Collimonas fungivorans Ter331: one gene and its partner. The protein of the gene in region 2 interacts with the protein of the main gene of each other region in a pairwise test. Links are inferred from orthologs where the notes say so. Each region holds a gene or a part of one and is shown on either strand. Other genes may lie near its edges.

Evidence for each region. Proteins that work in one complex are often made in the same cells at the same time.
Region 1: the proteins of dnaQ (region 2) and dnaE interact in binary tests that used the Escherichia coli proteins (3 or more experiments, as listed by UniProt). The link is inferred for Collimonas fungivorans Ter331 from one-to-one orthologs.

What each region holds. Positions count from the first base shown.
Region 1 is NC_015856.1:1,217,683-1,222,031, reverse strand. What follows is about bases 1-4,066. They hold dnaE (DNA polymerase III subunit alpha), read right to left. Parts: upstream 3,669-4,066; coding sequence 201-3,668; downstream 1-200. Other genes in these bases: CFU_RS05400 (sulfurtransferase), read left to right, coding at 3,774-4,066; msbA (lipid A export permease/ATP-binding protein MsbA), read right to left, coding at 1-80. Outside these bases: more of CFU_RS05400, read left to right, coding at 4,067-4,349. UniProt on the Escherichia coli protein: DNA polymerase III is a complex, multichain enzyme responsible for most of the replicative synthesis in bacteria. This DNA polymerase also exhibits 3' to 5' exonuclease activity. The alpha chain is the DNA polymerase catalytic subunit.
Region 2 is NC_015856.1:1,736,209-1,739,656, reverse strand. The notes cover bases 241-3,122. They hold dnaQ (DNA polymerase III subunit epsilon), read right to left. Parts: upstream 2,110-3,122; coding sequence 1,372-2,109; downstream 241-1,371. Other genes in these bases: CFU_RS07520 (class I SAM-dependent methyltransferase), read right to left, coding at 2,656-3,122; rnhA (ribonuclease HI), read right to left, coding at 2,179-2,613. Also shown: more of CFU_RS07520, read right to left, coding at 3,123-3,441. UniProt on the Escherichia coli protein: DNA polymerase III is a complex, multichain enzyme responsible for most of the replicative synthesis in bacteria. The epsilon subunit contain the editing function and is a proofreading 3'-5' exonuclease.

The DNA.
Region 1 (4,349 bases), 520 kb from region 2 along the record:
CCCAGGGTCAATCTCTTTTTGTATGGCCGATGCAATAGCGCAAGGCGCTTGAAAATGGTTGTATAGGAGAATGCGCTCATAAGTCAGTCTGCTTTAAGTTCTTTTTGCACTTTACTATCATGAGAGAATTTTTTCTCCGAAAGTAGAGTTAAGTAATATGAGGATGCGGAGCCAATCGGCAAAACGCGGCAAGCGGCGCCTTAGTACTCCACTGCGACCGCTTCTTTCCCGACTTTTTCTACGAGGGCCAACTGCAAGCCATCACTGGGAGACACTCTCCATTCATCGCCCAGCAGTATTTCGCAAGCTACGCCGTCGCCGGTGTAGCGCAGCGTCATCGGCAAACCGTTGCCGGAACGATGCGAGGACAGCATGTCCTTCAGCTGCGTCGCATCGATTTTCTGCGCCGGCGAGGACAGGGACAACACGATCTGACGGCCGTACTGAATCCGTGCAGTGGCAATATCCATCACCTTCTCCGCCGACACCCGCAAACCGCCGTTGAAACGATCTTCCGAAACCTTGCCATGCACCACCAGGAATTCGTCTTCCTTGAAAAACGCCTTGTTCGGTTCAAACTGTTCGTTATAGACAGTGACGTCGACAGTCGCGCTGCCGTCGTCCAGCGTCACGATCATCATTTTTCCACGCTGCGTCATTTGCGCCCGCAAGCCGGAGATGATGCCCGCCAGGACGCGCGGTTCGCGCGACGGTTCCAGGCTGCCGAGCGGAGTGCGCGCGAAGCGGCGCGCTTCGGCGGCATAGGCATGGAACAGATGGCCTGACAGATAGAAGCCAAGCGCGCTTTTTTCTTCCGTCAGTTTTTGCTTGTCGGTCCATGGCGCCGCCTGCACGTATTCGATCGGCGCTTCAAGATCGCTGTCGTCGCCGCCAAACAGGCTCACCTGGTTGGCAGATGCCAGTTTCTGGTCAGCAGCTTCCATCGCGCGCGGCACCGAAGCCAGCAGGATCCCGCGGTCGACCTTGAAACAATCGAATGCACCGGCGCGTATCAGCGACTCGATGGTGCGGCGGTTGATCTGGCGCTTGTCCACCCGCAGGCAGAAATCGAACAGGTCGACGAAAGGTTTTTCCTGGCGGGCGGCGATGATGGCTTCAATCGCGTTCTGTCCCGAACCTTTTACCGCACCGAGGCCGTAACGGATGAACGTCGCCTTCTTGCCCGGCTCGCCTTCCGGCGTGAAACGGTAATCCGACAGATTGATGTCCGGCGGCAGCAAGGTCAGCTTGCACACCACCAGCGAATCTTCCACCAGGATCTTGATCTTTTCCGTGTCGTCCATCGCCAGCGACAAGTTGGCTGCCATGAACGCGGCGGGGTGATGTGCTTTCAGGTAAGCGGTGTGATAAGACAGCAACGCGTAAGCGGCGGCATGCGACTTGTTGAAGCCGTAGCCCGCGAACTTTTCCATCAAGTCGAAAATCTCATCGGCCTTGGCTTCGGTCAAACCGTCCTTGGCGGCGCCGTCGCGGAAAATCTGGCGATGCTCCGCCATCTCTTCCGCTTTTTTCTTACCCATCGCCCGCCGCAGCAAATCCGCGCCGCCGAGCGAGTAACCGCCGACCACCTGCGCCATCTGCATCACCTGCTCCTGATACACCATGATGCCATAGGTTTCCGACAAGATGCCTTCAGTACGCGGGTCGGGATAGTCGAAGCGTTCGCCGTGCTTGCGTTTGCAGAAATCGGGGATCAGGTCCATCGGACCCGGCCGGTACAACGCCACCAGCGCGATAATGTCTTCGAAGCGGTCGGGCCGCGCATCTTTCAGCATGCCTTGCATGCCGCGGCTTTCAAGCTGGAACACGGCCACTGTTTTAGCGGCGGTCAGCAATTCATACGATGGCCGGTCGTTGAGCGGCAGTTTTTCCAGGCTGAAGTCGGCCATGGCCGGATCGAGCTGCTTGATGTAGCGCACCGCGCGATCAAGGATCGTCAGCGTGGTCAAACCCAAAAAGTCGAACTTGACCAGGCCGACGGCTTCGACGTCGTCTTTATCGTACTGCGACACCACGCCGGCATCGCCGCCCTGTGTATACAGCGGGCAGAAATCGGTCAGCTTGCCGGGTGCGATCAGCACGCCGCCGGCATGCATGCCGATGTTGCGCGCGATGCCTTCGACTTGCTGCGCCAGGTTGAGCAGCTGCTTGACCTCTTCCTCGTTCTCCAGGCGTTCGGCCAGCATCGGCTCTTCCTGGATGGCGTCGGCAATCGTGACGTGCTTGCCCGGCTTGAACGGAATCAGCTTGGAGATGCCGTCGCAAAAATTGTAGCCAAAATCAAGCACCCGGCCGACGTCGCGGATCGCGCCCTTCGCCGCCATGGTGCCGAAGGTGGCAATCTGCGATACCGCATCCTTGCCGTACAAATCCTTGACGTGCTGGATGACGCGGTCGCGCCCTTCCTGGCAAAAGTCGATATCGAAGTCGGGCATCGATACGCGCTCAGGATTCAGGAAACGTTCGAACAGCAGATTGTATTTGAGCGGATCGAGGTCAGTGATCTGCAGTGAATATGCGACCAGCGAACCGGCCCCCGAACCCCGTCCCGGTCCGACCGGAACGCCATTCTGCTTGGCCCAGCGGATAAACTCGGCAACGATCAGGAAGTAGCCGGGGAAACCCATCTTGATGATGGTGTCGGTTTCGAATTTCAGCCGGTCCTGGTAGCGCTGGCGCTGCTGTTCGCGCTTCGCTTGATCCGGGAACAAATGCAGCAGGCGCAGCTCCAGGCCTTCCTGCGATTGCTGTATCAGGAAATCGCCAATGGTCATGCCGTCCGGCGTCGGGAAATCCGGCAATTGCGGCTTGCCCAATTGCAGCGTCAGGTTGCAGCGCTTGGCGATTTCAATGGAGTTTTGCAGCGCGGCCGGCATGTCGGCGAACAGCTCGGCCATTTCGGCCTGGGTCTTGAACGATTGCTGGTCGTTGAAACGGCGCACGCGGCGCGCATTGGCCAGCATTTCGCCTTCGGCGATACAGGTGCGCGCTTCATGCGCAATGAATTCTTCTTTATCCAGGAACTGGATCGGATGGGTAGCCACCACTGGCACGCCGAATTTGGCAGCCAGCGCCACCGCCTGGCGCACATGTGCTTCCATGTTGGGCTGGTCGGCGCGCTGGATCTCGACATAGAAATTGTCCGGGAAAATCGCCGCCCACCGCTCGATGCAACGCTCCGCCAATCCTGTATTGCCATTGTCAATGGCAATGCCGATGTCGCCGAAATGGGCGCCAGACAAGGCAATCAGCCCGTTGCCGCCATTCTGTTGCGTCAGTTCGGCCAGCCATTCGGCGCGGATTTCCGCGCGGCCGCGATGCAGGTTTTCCAGCCAGGCCCGGGACAACAGTTCACACAGCTGCAAATAACCGCGGCGGTTCTTGACCAGCAGCAGCAAGCGCGACGGCTTGTCGCGGTCGTCGTCATTGGTGATCCAGACATCGCAGCCGATGATCGGCTTGATGCCCTTGCCGCGCGCAGCCTTATAGAATTTGACCATGCCGAACAGGTTGGCGAGGTCGGAGATGCCAAGTGCTGCCTGCTTGTCGCCGGCAGCGGCTTTCACGACATCGTCGATGCGTACCAGGCCGTCGACAATGGAATACTCGGAATGGAGGCGGAGATGGATAAATTGCGGTGTCGTCATGGCCGGTATTTTACCCTGAGGCCCTGCCTCCAAGGGCAAAATTGGGCATTCCTGCGGCCGGCGTTTATAATACTGATAAATCAACGACTTACCGAGAAATACATCATGCAGTCCAGCCATCCTTACGTCAATATCGCGGCCTATAAATTCATCACTTTCATAGACGCAGAGCAAAAGCGTCCGGAATTTCTTGCAATTTGCAAACAATTGCAACTAAAAGGCACGATTTTGCTTACTCCGGAGGGAATCAACCTGTTCCTGGCCGGCATGCGCGAGCAAATCGACCAGTTCCTGGCCTGGCTGCGCGCAGACGAGCGCTTCGCGGACCTGGAAGTGAAGGAAAGTTATTCCGAAAAACAGCCTTTCACCCGCATGCTGGTCAAGCTGAAGGCGGAAATCATCACGATGAAACACCCTTTGATCAAGCCGGAACTGGGCCGCGCCCCGGCGGTGCAGGCGCAGACGCTAAAGCGCTGGCTGGACCAGGGTTACGACGACAACGGCCGGCCGGTGGTCATGCTGGATACACGCAACGCATTTGAAGTCGACGTCGGCACCTTTGAAAACACGATTGATTACCGCATCGAGAAATTCAGCGAATTCCCGGCGGTGATCGCTGCGCACAAGGACGAACTGGCCGACAAGACCGTTGTCACTTTCTGTACCGGCGGCATCCGCTGC
Region 2 (3,448 bases):
CAGGAGTATTACAAATGGGTAAAGGGCGTAAAGGCAGCGGTATAGAGATTCGTGAATCAGCTATTCGGGTGTCATTTACCTGGCGCGGGGTTCGTTGCCGGGAAACGCTGGACCTGAAACCAACCGCTCCGAATATCAAATTCGCTGAGCGAATGGTCGAGCAAATCAAACGCAAGATGGAGCTCGGTAGTTTTGTCTATGGCGAGTTTTTTTCGAATTCACCCAATGCCGGAAAAATGGGCTCCGCTGTACGGACACTTGAAGAAATGTGCAATCTGTGGCTTCAGACCAAGGGGCGGCTAGCTGCCGCCACGCTCTCCCAGTATTCGCTAGCACTAAAGTTTTGGCAAAGCAAACTCGGCGCCGACAGCGCGATCGAGTCGCTCAGCTACGGCAAAATCGCAGCGGTGGTGGGCTCTCACCCTTGGCCAAGCGCCAAGCTTTGTAATAACTACCTAATCCCGCTCAGAGGTGTTTTTGCGCTTGCCGGACGCGAGATCAGCGACTTGGTCAATCCGATGCAAGGCATCGAGAACGGAAAGCACCAAAAGGCCGTGCCGGACCCTCTGTCGACAGAAGAGATGGAATGGATTCTTTCTCATATGCGGGAGCACTACGACCTGCGGATAGCGAACTATTTCGAGTTTGCTTTTATGACCGGCATGCGCCATAAAGAACTAATTGCATTGCGTTGGGGCAACGTCGATTGGAATCATGGCACCGCGCGCGTTGAGCGGGCTCGGACGTTCAAGGGACAGCTCAAGAGCCTCAAGACTCATGAAATCCGCGACGTCGACCTGGTTGAACGAGTAATCGCCGTTCTGCAAGCGCAAAAAGCCTTTACGTTCCTGAAGTCGGATGAAATATTTGAAAATCCTGTCACGCTTCGCCCATGGCACGACGAACGCAGCCAGCGCGACCATTATTGGAGGCCAACACTGAAGCCCCTGGGGATTCGGATGCGCCGTGCCTACCAAACCCGGCATACATATGCGACAACCGCCTTAATGGCCAGCGTGAACCCGACCTACATCAGCCGGCAGATGGGACATGCCAATGCCAAGATGCTTTTTACTGTGTACGCTAAGTGGATTGATTCCGCAGATCGCGGGAGGGAGAAAGCAAAAATGGAAGCCATACTGCGCTTCCATTCCACTGATATTCACTTACAAACAAATTCGAAATTGCCCCAAATTTGTCCCAGCATCCCCGCAAACGTTGAGAATACTGGTAGGCACGATTGGACTCGAACCAACGACCCCTACCATGTCAAGGTAGTGCTCTAACCAGCTGAGCTACGCGCCTAAAGAAGCGAAATTATAATGGCAAATCCGGTTCGTGGCTAGTGTCTTGTGTGAATTTTTTGCAAGATCAGTTTTGCGGCGGATTTTCAGCGGCATCCACCGCCGGCTGGCGCCATATGCAGGCGCCTTTAGCGTCCTTGTCCAAACCATTTAGCACCAGCTCATGCTCGGCCAGTTCTTCCGCATTCGCGGTGCGCACCACGATCCCCGCCAGCGGCAGCAGCTCCAGCGCCGCACCGCCGCCGTCCGCATCGCCATGCCCTGCTCCCAGGTCGATGCTGAAACTGTTCTGGCCGCGCGTCATTGCCAGGTACACCTCGGCCAGCAGTTCGGAGTCAAGCAATGCGCCGTGCAAGGTGCGGTGGGCGTTGGAGATGCCGTAGCGGTCGCACAGGGCGTCCAGCGAGTTGCGTTTGCCGGGATACATTTCCTTGGCTTGCACCAGGGTGTCGATGACGCCGGCGACATCGCCGGAAAATGTGCCCTTGCCTAGCAGCTTGTATTCAGCGTCGAGGAATCCCAGGTCGAACGGCGCGTTGTGGATGATGACCTGGGCGCCGCGCGTGTATTCGCGCAGCTCGTCGAATATTTCGGCGAACTTCGGTTTGTCACTGAGGAAAGCAGTGGTCAAGCCGTGGACTGCCAGCGCGCCTTCTTCCGAATCGCGCTCGGGGTTGATGTAGCGATGGAAATTATTGCCGGTCAAGCGCCGGTTCAGCAACTCGACGCAACCGATTTCGATGACGCGGTCGCCGGTGCGCGGGTTGAGGCCGGTGGTTTCGGTATCCAGAACAATTTGTCGCATGGTCACTTAATCTTCAATACAAACATATGTTAATAGTAGCGCGCCTCAGCCAATGCGGCCGTGGCGGTGTTATACAACCGTGGTCACGCCGCGGTTGGCGAGCTGGTCGGCGCGCTCGTTGCCGACGTGGCCGGCATGGCCCCTGACCCATTTCCATTCGATCTTGTGCTGGGCCTGCGCGGCGTCCAGCGCCTGCCACAGGTCGACGTTTTTCACGGGTTCGCGCGCTGCGGTTTTCCAGCCGCGCGCTTTCCAGCCGTGGATCCATTCGCTGATCCCTTTTTGCACATACTGGCTGTCGGTATACACCGTCACCTCGCAGGGACGAGTCAGGGCGGTCAAGGCCTCGATCACCGCTTTCAGCTCCATCCGGTTATTGGTCGTATTGCGTTCGCCGCCAAACAATTCCTTTTCCTTGCCATCCGCCACCAATAGCGCACCCCAGCCGCCGGTGCCGGGATTGCCCTTGCAGGCGCCATCGGCATATATCTCTACTTTGTCCATACTGTCTTTCGCTGCTTGTTATATTTGAGACCGCTGCCCTGACTACTCAGCGCCGTTGCGGTCCGTCTTGTGTATCTTGTTGGTGGCCGGCACGCCGCGCGCTGCCTTGATCACCTGTTTGCTGAAAGCCGGGCCGACCAGGTGCATGCCCTTCACCCGCTTGATCGCCTGCACGATATATACCGCGCCGAAATACGGCCACCAGCGGTTGCCGGCCTTTTCCATGAAGGCGAAGCGATGCAGCCATTTGCTGCTGGTATACGGCGGCGCGTAGCAGCCGAAGTGGCCGCGGTTGACTTCCATGTTCAGCAGCTTCAGCCAGTCTTTCAGGCGCAGCAGGCTGATGAATTCGGCGTTCTGCGGCAGGAAATGCACGCCCGACATGCGGCCTGCGGTTTGCCTGATGCCCCACAAGCTGGCCGGATTAAAACCGGTGATGATAACCTGCCCTTCCGGAATCAGCACCCGTTCGACCTCGCGCAAGATCTGGTGCGGCTCGGCGGCGAACTCGAGCACATGCGGCAACACCACCAGGTCCAGGCTTTGCGAGGCGAACGGCAGTTCGGCGAAATCGTGGGTCACCACCACGCCGGATTGCGCTTCGCCCGCTGCCGGCAGGCGGCTGTCCGTCAGCCATTTGTGGCGCATGCGGTTCGCTTGCAGGGACTTGATTTGCGGCACGCCGATCTGCATCGCGTTGAAGCCGAAGATATCCGCCGTCATCGCGTCCAGGCGCGCCTGCTCCCACTCCAGCATGTAACTGCCGGTGGGCGTCTGCAGCCAGGGGCCGAGCGCTATAATGGACTTTTCTGACGACGGATTTGCCATGCCTGCC